One region of the Pseudomonas medicaginis genome, then DNA from elsewhere that is predicted to be linked to it. Evidence: predicted binding sites of a transcription regulator. Region 1 holds the regulator's gene; the other holds the start of a gene.

Region 1 (8,092 bases):
TGCTCGCCATGATGATGCTGCCGGTGCCGCCGTTCCTGCTGGACGTGTTCTTCACGTTCAACATCGCCCTGTCGATCGTCGTGCTGCTGGTGTGCGTATACGCCCTGCGGCCGCTGGACTTCGCGGTGTTTCCGACCATTCTGCTGGTGGCGACGCTCATGCGTCTGGCGCTGAACGTAGCGTCCACCCGGGTCGTGATGATCCACGGTCATGAGGGGCACGAGGCTGCCGGTAAAGTGATCCAGGCCTTCGGTGAAGTGGTGATCGGCGGTAACTACGTGGTTGGTATCGTGGTCTTCGCCATTTTGATGATCATCAACTTCGTCGTGGTGACCAAGGGCGCCGGGCGGATTTCCGAGGTGAGCGCGCGTTTCACCCTCGATGCGATGCCCGGCAAGCAGATGGCGATCGACGCCGATCTCAACGCCGGCCTGATCGACCAGAGCCAGGCCAAGCTGCGTCGCCTGGAGGTGGCCCAGGAAGCCGAGTTCTATGGCTCCATGGACGGTGCCAGCAAATTCGTGCGCGGTGACGCCATCGCCGGTTTGCTGATTCTGTTCATCAACCTGGTCGGTGGCATGGCCGTCGGTATCTTCCAGAATGGCATGAGCTTCGGCGATGCCGGCAAGGTCTACGCCTTGCTGACCATCGGTGACGGTTTGGTGGCGCAATTGCCATCACTGTTGTTATCCACAGCGGCCGCGATCATGGTGACCCGTGCTTCGGGCTCCGAAGACATGGGCAAGCAGATCGGCCGGCAAATGTTTGCCTCGCCCAAGGCCTTGGCAGTGGCTGCTGGCTTGATGGCGGTGATGGGGATTGTGCCCGGGATGCCGCATTTCTCCTTCCTGAGCATGGCGGCCATGGCGGCAGGTGGTGCCTACCTCTTCTGGAAGAAGCAGAACGTGCAGAAGGTCCAGGCCCTGCAAGAGGTCAAGCGCCAGCAGGAACTGCTGCCGTCGCCAGCCCGCGCCATGGAAACCAAGGAGCTGGGTTGGGATGACGTGACCCCTATCGATATGATCGGCCTGGAAGTCGGTTATCGCCTGATTCCATTGGTCGACCGCAACCAGGGTGGTCAGTTGCTGGCGCGGATCAAGGGGGTGCGCAAGAAGCTCTCCCAGGACCTGGGCTTCCTGATGCCCACCGTGCACATCCGCGACAACCTCGACCTGGCGCCGAGCGCGTACCGCCTGACGTTGATGGGGGTGATCCTGGCCGAAGCCGAGATCTATCCCGACCGTGAATTGGCGATCAACCCCGGCCAGGTCTACGGCAGCCTCAACGGCATCACCGCCAAGGATCCGGCTTTCGGCCTGGAGGCGGTGTGGATTGAAATCAGCCAGCGGGCCCAGGCCCAGTCCCTCGGCTATACCGTGGTGGACGCCAGTACCGTGGTGGCGACGCACTTGAACCAGATCCTGTACAAGCATTCCAGCGAGCTGATTGGCCACGAAGAAGTCCAGCAACTGCTGCAAGTATTGGCCAAAGGCTCGCCGAAGCTGGCTGAGGAGCTGGTGCCGGGCGTGGTTTCGTTGTCGCAGTTGCTCAAGGTGTTGCAGGCGCTGCTGGCCGAACAGGTGCCCGTGCGTGACATACGCAGTATCGCCGAAGCCATCGCCAACAACGCCTCCAAGAGTCAAGATACCGCCGCCTTGGTGGCTGCGGTTCGGGTTGGCGTGTCCCGTGCAATCGTCCAAAGCATTGTAGGCACTGAGTCTGAGCTGCCTGTGATCACCTTGGAGCCAAGGTTGGAACAGATATTGCTCAATAGTCTGCAGAAGGCAGGACAAGGCTCGGAAGAGGGTGTCCTGCTGGAGCCAAGCATGGCCGAGAAGCTGCAGCGTTCGTTGATCGAAGCAGCCCAGCGGCAGGAAATGCAAGGCCAACCGGTGATCCTGCTGGTGGCCGGTCCGATTCGCGCGATGCTCTCGCGATTCGGGCGCCTCGCGGTCCCGGGGCTGCATGTGCTGGCGTATCAGGAAATACCGGACAACAAGCAAGTGACCATCGTTGCGACAGTAGGGCCCAACGGCTGAGGTAGTGGTTTATGCAAGTGAAGCGTTTTTTCGCCGCCGACATGCGTCAGGCCATGAAACTGGTTCGTGACGAGCTGGGCGCTGAAGCAGCCATCATTGGCAACCGTCGTATTGCCGGCGGTGTCGAACTGACGGCGGCCCTGGATTACAAATTGTCGGCGCTGGCTCCACGGATTCCGAACATGGAACTCGAAGACGAGCTGCGCAAGACCCAGTCGCGCATCGCCAGCGCCCAAGCCGAACTGAGCCTGCGCAGCAGCGAAGGCGAAGGGGCGGCGGGTACCAATCGTCAATTGTTCGCCGGTCAGCCACTGACCGCCGGCCTGCCATTGACCGCTGCCGAACCACTGATCGAACAGGCCCAGGCCGAACCGCGTCGTCCGGAGCCAGCGCCTGCCGCGCCAGCCCGTGGGCTCGACCCGCGCGCCCTGGACTCGATGCGCTTTGAACTCAACAGCCTGCGCGAGTTGATGGAAGTCCAACTCGGCTCCCTGGCCTGGAACCAGCTGCAAGGCAGCCGTCCGGCCCAGGCCAATCTGTGGCGTCGCCTGCAACGCATCGGCCTGTCCGGTCCGTTGTCCCGGGACCTGCTGGCGCTGATCAATGGCATCGAAGAGCCGCGCCAGGCCTGGCGCATGTTGTTGGCGCACCTGGCGCGGATGATCGCGACCCCGGAAGTCGAGCCGTTGGAAGAGGGCGGGGTAATTGCCATGGTCGGCCCTGCCGGCATGGGCAAGACCACCACCCTGGCCAAGCTCGCCGCCCGTTATGTACTCAAGTACGGCGCCCAGAGCATCGCCCTGGTGAGCATGGACAGTTTCCGCATCGGTGCCCAGGAACAACTCAAGACCCTGGGCCGGATCCTCAATGTGTCGGTGACCCATGTGGATCCGGGGCAATCCCTGGCCCAGGCGCTGGAGCCGCTGCTGCGCAAACGCGTCGTGCTGATCGATACCGCAGGCCTGCAAGCCAGCGATCCGGCCCTGCGCATGCAGCTCGAAAGCCTGGCCGGGCGCGGCATCAAGTCAAAAAATTATCTCGTGTTGGCAACCACCAGCCAGAAACAGGTTCTAACCGCCGCATACCACAGCTACAAACGCTGCGGGCTGGCCGGCTGCATCCTGACTAAGCTGGACGAAACGGCAAGCCTGGGCGAGGTGTTGAGCCTGGCGATCGGTCATGAACTACCGGTGGCCTACCTGACCGACGGGCCGCGGATCCCGGATGATTTGCATCTGCCGCGCCGTCATCAACTGGTCAGTCGTGCCGTGAGTGTGCAAATGCAGGAAGAACCCAGCGAAGAAGCCATGGCTGACATGTTCGCTGATATCTACCACAGCCCGACCAAGCAGGTCGGCTGAGGTAATCATGAAAATTTTTTGTACCTACATCGATGGCCTGCCTTGCATTGTTCCGTATGCGAACGCGCAGCCAGTAATGTGGCCTCCGTCTAAGAAGACAAGGTAAAGAACGAACATGGGCAGCATGCATCCCGTACAGGTGATCGCGGTGACCGGCGGCAAAGGTGGCGTCGGGAAGACTAACGTGTCAGTGAACTTGTCCCTGGCTCTGGCAGAGCTTGGCCGACGGGTCATGCTGCTGGACGCCGACCTGGGCCTGGCGAACGTCGACGTGTTGCTGGGGCTTACCCCCAAGCGCACCCTGGCGGACGTGATCGAAGGCCGTTGCGAACTGCGCGACGTGTTGTTGCAGGGGCCGGGCGGGATTCGCATCGTGCCGGCGGCCTCGGGCACCCAGAGCATGGTTCACCTGACCCCGGCGCAGCACGCGGGCCTGATCCAGGCTTTCAGTGACATCGGCGACAACCTCGATGTGCTGGTGATCGACACCGCGGCCGGCATCGGCGACTCGGTCGTCAGTTTCGTGCGCGCCGCCCAGGAAGTGCTGCTGGTGGTCTGCGATGAGCCAACGTCCATCACCGACGCCTACGCCCTGATCAAACTGCTTAACCGCGACTATGGCATGAACCGCTTCCGCGTCCTGGCCAACATGGCCCAGAGCCCGCAGGAAGGACGCAACCTGTTCGCCAAGTTGACCAAGGTCACCGATCGCTTCCTGGACGTCGCCCTACAATACGTCGGCGCCGTGCCGTACGACGAAAGCGTGCGCAAGGCCGTCCAGAAGCAACGTGCCGTTTATGAAGCCTTTCCACGTTCCAAATGCGCGCTGGCGTTCAAGGCGATCGCCCAGAAGGTCGACACCTGGCCGCTGCCGGCCAACCCTCGCGGGCATCTGGAATTTTTCGTCGAGCGTCTTGTGCAACAAACAGCAGGGCCCGTGCTATGACAGCCAGCGGTTACAACCACCTCTACAAAAAATCGGCACGGGACGCCCAGTACGAATTGATCGAGCGTTACGCGCCACTGGTCAAGCGTATCGCCTATCACTTGCTGGCGCGATTGCCAGCCAGCGTGCAGGTCGAGGACTTGATCCAGGCCGGCATGATCGGCCTGCTTGAAGTGTCGAACAAATACGACGCCAGCAAGGGTGCCAGTTTCGAGACCTATGCCGGTATACGCATTCGCGGGGCGATGCTCGATGAAGTCCGCAAGGGCGATTGGGCCCCGCGTTCGGTGCACCGCAATACCCGCATGGTCAGCGACGCGATTCGGGCAATTGAAGCGAAAACCGGACGTGACGCTAAAGATCACGAAGTTGCGGCCGAACTCCAGTTGAGTCTCGATGATTATTACGGGATTTTGAACGATACCTTGGGCAGCCGCCTGTTCAGTTTCGACGACCTGCTTCAGGACGGCGAACACGAAGGGCTGCATGAGGATGGCGCGAGTGCTCACATGGAGCCATCGCGTGACCTGGAAGATGAGCGTTTCCAGAGCGCGCTGGCGGATGCGATTGCCAATTTGCCGGAGCGTGAGCGACTGGTCTTGGCGCTGTACTACGACGAAGAGCTGAATCTCAAGGAAATCGGTGAGGTCCTGGGGGTCAGCGAATCGCGGGTCAGCCAGTTACACAGCCAGTGCGCGGCCCGTTTGCGGGGGCGTTTGGGGGAGTGGCGAGCGCGCTGACAGGCAGTGTGGGGACACTGCGAACGAGGCTGGCCTGGCAGGTACTGCGCCAGTCTCCGTCCGTTGTGCTCCAGGCTGTTGTCGAGCGTTGTGCCGGATTGATTGAAATGGCGCGTCCAGGTGCTGGGCGCGTTTAAGACTGCTTGGAGGTCGAATTGGACAAGAACATGAAAATCCTCATCGTTGATGACTTCTCAACGATGCGGCGGATCATTAAAAACCTGTTGCGTGACCTTGGGTTCACCAACACGGCCGAAGCAGATGACGGGACCACTGCGCTCCCGATGTTGCACAGTGGCAACTTCGATTTCCTGGTCACCGACTGGAACATGCCGGGCATGACCGGTATCGACCTGCTGCGCCAAGTGCGTGCCGACGAAAAACTCAAGCATCTTCCGGTGCTGATGGTCACTGCCGAAGCCAAGCGCGAGCAGATCATCGAAGCGGCCCAGGCTGGTGTAAACGGCTATGTGGTCAAACCCTTCACGGCCCAGGCGTTGAAAGAGAAGATCGAAAAAATCTTCGAACGCATCGGTTAACGGCGCCACGGGGGAGCTATGGACAACGAATCTTCAATGGGCGATTTCGAATCGACCCTGAAAAAACATGCCCGCGAACTGGTCGACAGCCTTGAAAAAGGTCGCTTTGGCGATGCGGTTCAAATGATCCATGAGCTCAACCAGACCCGTGACCGCGGTCTGTATCAGGAAGTGGGCAAGCTCACGCGTGAACTGCACAGCGCGATTGTCAATTTCCAGATCGACCCGCACATGCCGCAGGCCGAGGAAGTCTCGCAGATCACCGACGCCACCGAGCGCCTGGGGTATGTGGTCAAGCTGACCGAGGCCGCCGCCAACCGCACCATGGACCTGGTGGAAAGTGCAACGCCGCTGGTCAATGGCCTGAGCGAAGAAGCCCAGGCCTTGAGCACCGACTGGGGCCGGTTCATGCGTCGCGAAGTCGGCGCTGAAGAGTTCCGGGAACTGGCCCGTCGGGTCGACGGTTTCCTGACGCGCAGCAGCACCGAGAACCGCGCGGTGGCAAGCAACCTCAACGACATTCTGCTGGCCCAGGACTATCAGGACCTGACCGGCCAGGTGATCAAGCGTGTGACCCAACTGGTCACCGAAGTGGAAAGCAACCTGCTCAAACTGGTGCTGATGGCCAGCCAGGTCGACCGCTTTGCAGGCATCGAACACGACCGTGAAGCGATGCTTGCTGAAAAAGATCCACAAAAACATCTCTCGCAGGGTGAAGGTCCGCAAATTCATGCCGATAAAAGAGAAGACGTTATGTCCGGTCAGGACGATGTGGACGATCTGCTGTCCAGCCTTGGATTTTGATTTAGCCCTATTTTAGGAGCAGCCATTAATGAGCTTCGGCGCCGATGAAGAGATCCTTCAGGATTTCCTGGTTGAGGCCGGCGAGATTCTAGAGCAACTGTCCGAACAGCTGGTCGAGCTGGAAAGCCGACCTGATGATGCGGACCTGCTCAATGCAATTTTTCGCGGTTTCCACACTGTAAAAGGAGGCGCCGGCTTCCTCCAGCTCAACGAGCTGGTGGAGTGCTGTCACATTGCCGAGAACGTGTTCGACATCCTGCGCAAGGGTGAGCGTCGCGTTGATTCGGAGTTGATGGACGTGGTGCTCGAAGCGCTGGATGCGGTCAACAGCATGTTCAGCGAAGTGCGTGAGCGCTCGCCGATTACCCCTGCCACCCCCGAGCTCCTCGCCGCGCTGTCGCGCCTGGCCGAGCCGCAGTCGGCTGACGAAGCGGCGCCAGCTGTCGAGGTAGTGGTGGAAGAACCGGTCGCCGAGGAATCGGGCGACATCACCGATAACGAATTCGAACAACTGCTGGACTCCCTCAATACCGTCAAGGCCCAGGCCGAGGCACCGGCCGCTCCGGTTGCACCTGCCGCGCCGGTCGCCGACGGGACCTCCAGCGATGAAATCACCGATGCCGAGTTCGAGTCGCTGCTCGACCAGCTTCACGGCAAGGGCCAGTTCGCGGCGGATGCCGTTGCTCCGCCAGCGGCCCCGGCCGCTCCGAAAGCGGCGGGCGACAGCTCGGACATCACCGACGACGAATTCGAAGCCTTGCTCGATCAGTTGCATGGCAAGGGCAACTTTGCCGTTGACGCACTGGACTCGGCCATCGCTTCGGCACCGACCCCGGCCAAACCCGCTGCCGCCGCAGCAGGTAGCGACCTGATCAGCGACCACGAATTCGAATCATTGCTTGATGAGCTGCATGGCAAGGGCAAGTTCAGCGAAGTCGGTACCGCTTCTGCTGCGCCTGCTGCCGCCACTGCGGCGGCATCGGTGGCCAAGGCTGCGCCCAAACCCGCCGCCAAGGCGCCGGAGCCCAAGGCCGAGCCCGCCAAGCCTGCCGCTGCCGCCCCGGCGCCAGCCCGCGCTCCGGCCGCTGCGCCAGCGGAAAAGCCGGCCAGCGAAGCAGAGACCACCGTTCGGGTCGACACCGCACGCCTGGACGAGATCATGAACATGGTCGGCGAACTGGTACTGGTGCGTAACCGCCTGGTGCGCCTGGGCCTCAACAGCCAGGACGAAGCCATGTCCAAGGCCGTGTCGAACCTCGACGTGGTTACGGCGGACCTGCAGACCGCGGTCATGAAGACCCGGATGCAGCCGATCAAGAAAGTCTTCGGGCGCTTCCCGCGCCTGGTTCGTGACCTGGCTCGCCAGCTCAAGAAAGAAATCAACCTGGAACTGGTGGGTGAAGAGACCGACCTCGACAAGAACCTTGTCGAGGCCCTGGCCGACCCGCTGGTCCACTTGGTGCGCAACGCGGTCGACCACGGCATCGAGTCGCCGGAAGAGCGCGAAGCCTCGGGCAAGGTCCGCAGCGGCAAGGTGATCCTGGCCGCCGAGCAGGAGGGCGACCACATCCTGCTGTCGATCTCCGACGACGGCAAAGGCATGGACCCCAACGTGCTGCGTTCCATTGCGGTGAAACGCGGTGTGATGGACAAGGATGCCGCC
Region 2 (8,092 bases), 2.1 Mb from region 1:
CCCGCTGCTGGACCGCATCGACCTGCACCTGACCGTCGCCCGGGAGGCCACAGCGTTGAACCCCAAGCGCGAATCCGGGGACGATACGGCCACGGTTGCCGAACGCGTAGCCGAAGCCCGGGAACGCCAGCACGGCCGCCAAGGCTGCGCCAACGCCTTCCTCGACCTGCCGGGGTTGCGCCAGCATTGCAAGTTATCCACAACCGACGAAACCTGGCTGGAGACCGCCTGCGAACGGCTGACCTTGTCGTTGCGCGCTGCCCACCGCTTGCTCAAGGTCGCCCGGACGCTGGCGGACCTGGAGCAAGCAGGGTGCATTCGCCGCGAGCACCTGGCCGAAGCGTTGCAGTACCGGCCGGCTACGGCTTGAACCACTTCATGGTTTGCTCAGGTCTACCAACGGTGTTTGCCGAACCTCGGTCTTTTGACCGTTCTGGATCGCATCGATGCGCTTGAGCGCCTTATCCACAGCGCCCTTGTCCGCCAACAGGCTGTAGTGAATCTGGAATTGCTTGTGCTCCTTCGGCCCGATCGTGGGAACCAGGCCCAGGGGACGCTGATACCGGCGGTTATAGGAAAAACTGGTGCCCGGCTCCAGGCCGGTCACGTAGCCCTGGCCCTGGGTATCGGTGTTTTTCCAAAGGGAAAACACGGGCAGCGTGCGGGTGTTGAAGCCTACCGATACCCCGAGGCTGCCAGCCTTGTTGTGCAGCACGGTGAGGGTGTCGCCCTTGGCGTCGGCGTAGGGCACGACGTTATAGACGGTTTCGTCGTAATCCTTGGTCGGGCCCCGGTAGGTTTGCCAATCGGCCAAATCGCCCTTGGCCTTGTCGTTGAACGGCGAGACCTGCTTGACCGGTGCCGCGAAACGGGCGCCCTGTTCCAGGAACGGCGTGCTGAAGTTGCTGTGGTAGAGCGCTTGGTATTCCTTCGGATAATCGCCGTTGTTGGTCAGCGTGTCGCTGAGCGCGAACGTTACGCTGCCGGGCTCGGTGACCAGTTCGGTCTGCACCGAGAAGTCGACCTTCTTGAACGCCTGCTCCTTCAACTCACCCCGCAGGGTGATGGCGTAGGGAGGTTTTTCATCGATATGCAACGTGACTTTGTTGGCAGGAATATTAGCGGCGCGACCATGCAGGGTCAGCAGCTCACCGTTGTCCATGCCGGGATGGCCGACCCACTCGTAGCCGCAACGGGTGACCAGCTCGTTGAAACCTTCGAGCCAGCCCAGCCCGCCTCGGCCGTTGAGTTCGATGAACGCCGGATTGACCACTTCCTTGACGGGCGAATCCCACCCCATGCGCACATTCCCGACCGAAGCCTGCAGCACGTTCATGCCGCGGGTCGGGACCACGGAAAGCTTGAGGGTGCCGTTGTCGATGTCGACGATGCTGACGCCTTCCTGCCGGCCGCCGTGCAGGGTGCGCATCGTCACGGAAAACGGCTTGTCGGTTTTCACGCCCAGCTGCTGGCTGGTTACTTGCCAGGGTTGAGCGGCTTTGTCTGTGTCGAGCAGGACGTAATCCCAGGCCATCGCATGGGAGGCAGCGCCCAGGGCGCCGAGGGTCACGAGGAATTTGAACGGGGTCATGGTCATGGCCTTTTCTTGGAGTTGTGCGGTTTTTATAGACTTGAAGAAACGTTTCAGCAAGCTTAAAAACAGCAATTGTCCTAAAAAAGGAGCGACACCAGGGTGGTAGCTTTTGTGGGAGCGAGCTTGCTCACGATAGCGGTGAGTCAGATTGAGATGACGTTGGCCGGGCAGCCGTTATCGCGAGCAAGCTCGCTCCCACCCTAATTCCCGGCGAGCGTCAGAAGTGCGCTCACTACAATTCCCTTGCTCGCGATAGCTGTGGGTCAGATTGAGATGATGTTGGCCGGGCGGCCGTCATCGCGAGCAAGCTCGCTCCCACAGGGGTATGGGTGAGCTTGCTCATGACGGTACGTTTCAGCGGAACCGATCAACCTCTTGGCGCAGGTCCTGGGCCAGCTTTTCCAGTTCCTTGGCGGTGAGGGCCAGGTTCGAGACCACCTGGCGCTGTTCGCTGTTGGCCATGGCGATGCTCTGCAGGTTGCTGCTGAGCAGGGTCGCGGTACTGCTTTGTTCCTGGGTGGCGGTGGTGATCGCCGCGAATTGCTGGCCAGCCGAGCGGCTCTGCTCGTCGATGCGCGCCAGGGCCGAGGCCACGTTGGCGTTGCGCGACAGGCCTTCCTGCATCAGCAGGTTACCCTGCTCCATCGTACTGATGGCATTGCCGGTTTCCTGCTGGATGCTGTTGATCATGCTGGAGATTTCATCCGTGGCCTGGCGGGTGCGGGACGCCAGGCTGCGGACTTCATCGGCCACCACGGCGAAACCACGGCCCTGCTCGCCGGCGCGGGCGGCTTCGATGGCAGCGTTCAAGGCCAGCAGGTTGGTCTGCTCGGCAATCGAGGTGATGACCCCCACAATGCCGCCAATCTCCTGGGAACGCTGGCCCAAGGTATTGATGACCGAAGCCGTGCTGTTCAGGGCGCCAGCAATTTGCTCCAGGGACGAAGACGCTTCATCCATCGAGGTCCGGCCAATGCGGGTTTGCTGGGCGTTTTCCTGGGCCAGGCGCTCGGTGTTCCCCATGTTGTCGGCAATGTTCAATGAGGTCGCACTGAACTCTTCCACCGCGCCGGCCATGCTGGTGATTTCGCCGGACTGCTGCTCCATGCCTTCGTACGCCCCGCTGGACAAACCGGACAGGGCCTGGGCGCGGCTGTTGACCTCCTGGGAGGCCTTGCGGATGTGCTCGACCATGGTCGACAGGGCCTGGCTCATCTGGTTGAAAGCACGAGCCAGCTGACCGATTTCATCATGGCTCGACACGTTCAGGCGCACGCTCAGGTCGCCAGCACCCAACGCTTCGGCCTGGCGCACCAGGTCCCCAAGCGGCGCCAGTTTGCTGCGCAGCAACCACATCGCCGAGCCGACCGCCAACAACATCGCCAGCAGGCTGCCAATGGCCAGTTGCGTACCGACGCTCCAGGTCACGGCGCGGATCTCGGCTTTCGGCATGCTCGCCACCACTGCCCACGGCCCGTCCTCGAACGGCACGGCAACGCTGTAGAAATCTTCGGCGGTATCGGTCCAGAACGCGCCCTTGCCCGGCTTTTTGATCAGAGCCGTGATGGCTGCGGTAGCGTTGTCCAGCGCCTGCACACCGGCTGGCGGCACCAGCCATTTGTTTTGTTCATCCAGCAGCGCCAGGGAACCGGTCTGGCCGATGCGGAAGCGCTTGAGGTTTTCGAACTGCGCGTTCTGCGCATCGGTGTAGTCGAAGCCTACGTACAACACAGCAATGATCTTGCCGCTGCTGTCGCGTACCGGCGTGTATTGCGACATGTAGAAGCGCCCGAAAAGCAGGGCCCGACCGATGTAGCTCTGCCCGCTGATCACCGGACCGTAGGCGGGCCCGGCGCGGTCGAGCACGGTGCCGATGGCCCGCGTACCGTCCTGTTTACTGACCGAGGTACTGACGCGGATGAAATCGTCGCCGCTGCGCACGAATACCGTGGCAACCCCGGCGGTCATCGCTTTGAAGTCGTCCACTTCCTTGAAGTTGTTGTTCAACACTTCGCTGCCCAGACTCAAGCCCGGGGTCTGTACGCCCGCCACCGTCACCGGCTGGTCGGGATGCACGTTCAGGCCCGCGCTAAAGCGCTTTTCGAACAGACCGGCCAAGCGCTGAGTGCTCTCGCGCAGGGTGCTGTGGAAGGTATTGAGCTGATCGGCCATGAGGCGCGCTTCGCTGGCCAAGTGCTCTTCACGGGTGGCAAGGTTGGCAGTGTCCAGCGAGCGCAAGGCGAAGACGGTACTGCCGGAGATCACGACCGCCAGTATCACGGCGAGGGCAAGGCCTAGCTGTGAGGCGATCCGGGCGCGGGGTTGAGACATGACGGCTCCTGACCGAGAGACCGGATCATCCTGATCACGTTGCACGCTCGGCATTTTATTCGGGTTAGGTGTAATTAAGCCCTTTCTGAACGAGGGTTCCATCTTCACGGATTCGGCGGCAAAGCCAAATACTTGAGCGGTTTGGACGGATTAATCCCAAGTGGCTAGCACGCCAACTGCATCGTTTCAGCCCAGACGCTCTACATCGGGCAGTTGCATGGCCTTGACCTCGCCTTGGAGGAAGTCGCTGAGGCGGCGCAAACGTTCACCTCCCGGCCGGGTTTTCGGCCAGACCAGGTAATAATGCTCACCGCTGGCGACAGCCGTCGGCCATGGCAGGCTCAGGCGCCCTTGGGCAACGTCCTCGGCCACCATCAGCAGGTCGCCCATGGAAACCCCATAGCCACGCGCCGCCGCAATCATGCCCAGCTCCAGGGTATCGAACACCTGTCCCCCCTTGAGCGAGACCTTGTCGGACAGCCCCATGCGTTGCAGCCAGTTGCGCCAGTCCCGGCGGTCCGGCGTCGGATGCAGCAGCTCAGCACTGGCCAGCCGCGCCACATCCCAGGGCTGGTCGTTCAACAGGTTCGGCGCGCCCACCGGGATCAATTCCTCGGGAAACAACAGGCTGGCCTCCCAGTCGGCGGGAAAATGCCCGTTGCCCAGCAATACGGCGCAATCGAAGGGCTCGACGTTGAAGTCCACCGAGTCGATGTCCATCCAGGCACTGGTCAGTTGCACCTCGTTGCCGGGCTGCAAATGCCGGAAGCGACTCAAGCGCGCCAACAACCAGCGCATGGTCAGCGTGGAAGGCGCCTTCATGCGCAGGATGCCATCCTCGCCATGCAAGGTATGGCAAGCCCGCTCCAGCGCCATGAACCCTTCACGCACGCCCGGCAACAGCAACCGCGCCGCCTCGGTCAATTGCAGGTGACGGCCGCTGCGCAGGAACAGCCGACAAGCAAAGTGATCTTCCAGCGTGCGAATGTGCCGGCTGACAGCGCTCTGGGTGATCGACAGTTCTTCAGCGGCGCGGGTGAACGAGCTGTAGCGTGCCGCCGCTTCGAATGCCCGCAGCGCATAAAGAGGAGGAAGACGACGAGACATCGCAAAAGCTCCATGACGTGGTTTGCAAACCCTACCAGAAACCCGTTCAGCATGAGTTTTAATCATGCCAGCGATCTTTTTTATCCCTTTGTGCAATCCGCCGAGAGCGCCGAGAATCGTTGCTTTACTGCCTTGTTTGAACATGGAGCGTGATGATCATGCGGCATCCGGTGCGTATCGAACTCTGGGCCATCCTGCGGCTGGCGGGGCCGTTGATTGCCTCGCAGTTGGCGCACATGCTGATGGTGCTCACCGACACCGTGATGATGGCGCGCCTGAGCCCCGAAGCCCTGGCCGGCGGTGGGCTGGGGGCGGCCACCTATTCGTTCGTGTCGATCTTCTGCATCGGCGTGATCGCCGCGGTGGGCACCCTGGTCGCGATCCGCCAGGGCGCAGGCGATGTCGAAGGCGCCACCCGACTGACCCAGGCCGGGCTTTGGCTGGCCTGGTTGATGGCGCTGATGGCCGGGTTGCTGCTGTGGAACCTCAAGCCCGTGCTGTTGATGTTCGGCCAGACCGAAACCAACGTGCTGTCCGCCGGACAGTTCCTGCTGGCGCTGCCGTTCGCCCTGCCCGGTTACTTGAGTTTCATGGCCCTGCGCGGTTTCACCAGCGCCATCGGCCGAGCCACACCGGTCATGGTGATCAGCCTCGGCGGCACCGTGGCCAACTTCCTGCTCAACTACGCGCTCATCACCGGTATGTTCGGCCTGCCGAAACTCGGCTTGATGGGCATCGGCCTGGTCACGGCGATTGTCGCCAACTGCATGGCCCTGGCGCTGGCCTGGCACATCCATCGGCACCCGGCCTACCGCGCCTATCCATTGCTCGAAGGCCTGTCGCGGCCCAATCGCCAGTACCTCAAGGAACTGTGGCGCCTGGGCCTGCCCATTGGCGGCACGTACGCGGTGGAGGTCGGGTTGTTCGCATTCGCCGCCCTGTGCATGGGCACCATGGGCAGCACGCCGTTGGCGGCCCACCAGATCGCCCTGCAAATCGTCTCGGTGGCGTTCATGGTGCCGGCCGGGATGTCCTACGCCATCACCATGCGCATCGGCCAGCATTACGGCGCCGGGCAATTGCTGATGGCGCGCCTGGCCGGTCGGGTCGGGATAGGCTTCGGCGCGGCGGCGATGCTGGCGTTCGCCATGGTGTTCTGGTTGCTGCCGAATCAGTTGATCGGCTTGTTCCTGGACCACGACGACCCGGCCTTTGGCGAGGTGATCAAGCTGGCGGTGAGCCTGCTGGCGGTGGCAGCGTGGTTCGAGTTGTTCGACGGCACGCAAACCATCGCCATGGGCTGCATCCGTGGGCTCAAGGACGCCAAGACCACCTTTCTGGTGGGGCTGGGCTGCTATTGGCTGATCGGCGCGCCGGCGGCATGGTGGATGGCATTCCACCTGAACTGGGGACCGACCGGTGTCTGGTGGGGCCTGGCCCTGGGGCTGGCCTGCGCAGCGGTGAGCCTGACAGCGGCGTTTGAATGGAAGATGAAGCGGATGATTCGCAGCGAGCCTGGGCAACCCGGTTTCGAAGCCATTCAGGCCAAGTGAAATCCATCCCTTTGTGGGAGCGAGCTTGCTCGCGATGGCGATAGGTCTGTCACATCGATTTTGACTGATACACCGCTATCGCGAGCAAGCTCGCTCCCACAAGGGTTCGTGTCAGAGCACGACGTCGTGTGCGGACTTCTGATCACCCTCGAACGTCAAGTACTCAACCAACTCCGGCAACGGCAACGGCTTGCTGATCAAGAAGCCCTGCACCTGGTCGCAACCGAACGCGCGTAGCAGGTCCAGTTGCTCCTGGGTTTCCACACCTTCGGCCACCACCTCCAGGTTGAGGTTGTGGGCCAGGTTGATCATGGCGTGTACCAGTTTGCGGTTTTCTTCGCGCTGCTCCATCCCACCGACGAAGCTCTTGTCGATCTTGAGCAAGGCGATCGGCAGGCTGTTGAGGTGCACGAACGAGGAGAATCCGGTGCCGAAGTCGTCCAGGGAGAAGCGCACCCCCAGACGGCCCAGGGCGTCCATGGTCTGCTTGACCAGTTCGCTGCGGCGCATGACGGCGGTTTCGGTGAGTTCGAACTCCAGCCATTGCGCCTCCACACCCCGTTCGGCAATCAGCCGACTCAATGTCGGCAGCAACTGGCTGTCCTGGAACTGCCGGAACGACAGGTTGACCGCCATGTGCAACGGCGCCAGCCCCCGCTCGCGCAGGGCCTGCATGTCCCGCAGCGCCCGGGAAATCACCCAGTAGCCCAGTGGCACGATCAAGCCGCTCTGTTCGGCCAGCGGCACGAACTCGCTCGGTGGCAGCAAGCCGCGTTCGCCGTGACGCCAGCGCACCAAGGCCTCGAGACCGACGATGTGGCCGCCATCGAGGTTCAGCCGTGGCTGGTAATGCAGTTCCAATTCGTCGCGGCGCAGTGCCCGGCGCAGTTCGCTTTCCAGGTCGGCGAGGCTGCGGGCATTGCGATTGATGCGCTCGTTGAAGATATGAAAGGTGCAGCCCTGTGTGCTCTTGGCCTGCTGCATGGCGATGTGGGCGTGCCACATCAGCGGATCGGCGCCGGCCTGGGCGCGAGCATGGGCAACACCCAGGCTGCAACCGATCAACAGGCTTTCACCGTCCACCCAATAGGGCTCGGCCAAGGCTTCGGTAATACGCTCGGCCATCCACTCGGCCCGCTGCGGTGCGCGGCGGGTGTCGATCAGCAAGGCGAACTCATCACTGCCCAGCCGCGCCAATTGATCGCCGGCCTCGAGCGAACCCTTGAGCCGCGACACCACTTGCAGGATCAAGCGATCACCGGCCTGGTGACCAAGGGCGTCGTTGGCGTGGCGAAAGTTGTCCAGGTCCAGGTGACCGAGCGCCAGGCCACGGCCGTCGTTTTCCGCCAGGCGCGCCGCCAGCAAGGTCTGGAACCCCTGGCGATTGGCGATGCCTGTCAATGGGTCCTGTTCGGCGAGGCGCTGCAAAGTGGTTTCCAGCACGCCGCGCTCACGCACGTGGCGCAGGCAACGCCGCAGGGTCGCGCTGTCGAGCACCTCGAACACC

The links. Region 1 encodes FliA, which starts transcription of late flagellar genes. Its sites were predicted from a motif close to CTAAAGTTTNNNNNNNNNNNGCCGNTAA; they were not measured.
Region 2: ACMTA2_RS31585 (methyl-accepting chemotaxis protein) is a predicted target of FliA. The motif match lies at 4,035-4,062, and genes of this name have one in related genera.

The regions. Positions count from the first base shown of each region.
Region 1 is NZ_OZ221631.1:2,063,642-2,071,733, forward strand. It holds gene flhA (flagellar biosynthesis protein FlhA) at 1-2,039, shown strand, start outside; gene flhF (flagellar biosynthesis GTPase FlhF) at 2,051-3,400, shown strand; gene fleN (flagellar synthesis regulator FleN) at 3,516-4,346, shown strand; gene fliA (RNA polymerase sigma factor FliA) at 4,343-5,086, shown strand; gene ACMTA2_RS09120 (chemotaxis response regulator CheY) at 5,254-5,625, shown strand; gene ACMTA2_RS09125 (protein phosphatase CheZ) at 5,644-6,429, shown strand; gene ACMTA2_RS09130 (chemotaxis protein CheA) at 6,458-8,092, shown strand, end outside.
Region 2 is NZ_OZ221631.1:7,109,772-7,117,863, forward strand. It holds gene ACMTA2_RS31505 (YifB family Mg chelatase-like AAA ATPase) at 1-370, shown strand, start outside; gene ACMTA2_RS31510 (aldose 1-epimerase family protein) at 377-1,591, opposite strand; gene ACMTA2_RS31585 (methyl-accepting chemotaxis protein) at 1,949-3,925, opposite strand; gene ACMTA2_RS31525 (LysR substrate-binding domain-containing protein) at 4,112-5,032, opposite strand; gene ACMTA2_RS31530 (NorM family multidrug efflux MATE transporter) at 5,191-6,585, shown strand; gene ACMTA2_RS31535 (putative bifunctional diguanylate cyclase/phosphodiesterase) at 6,697-8,092, opposite strand, start outside.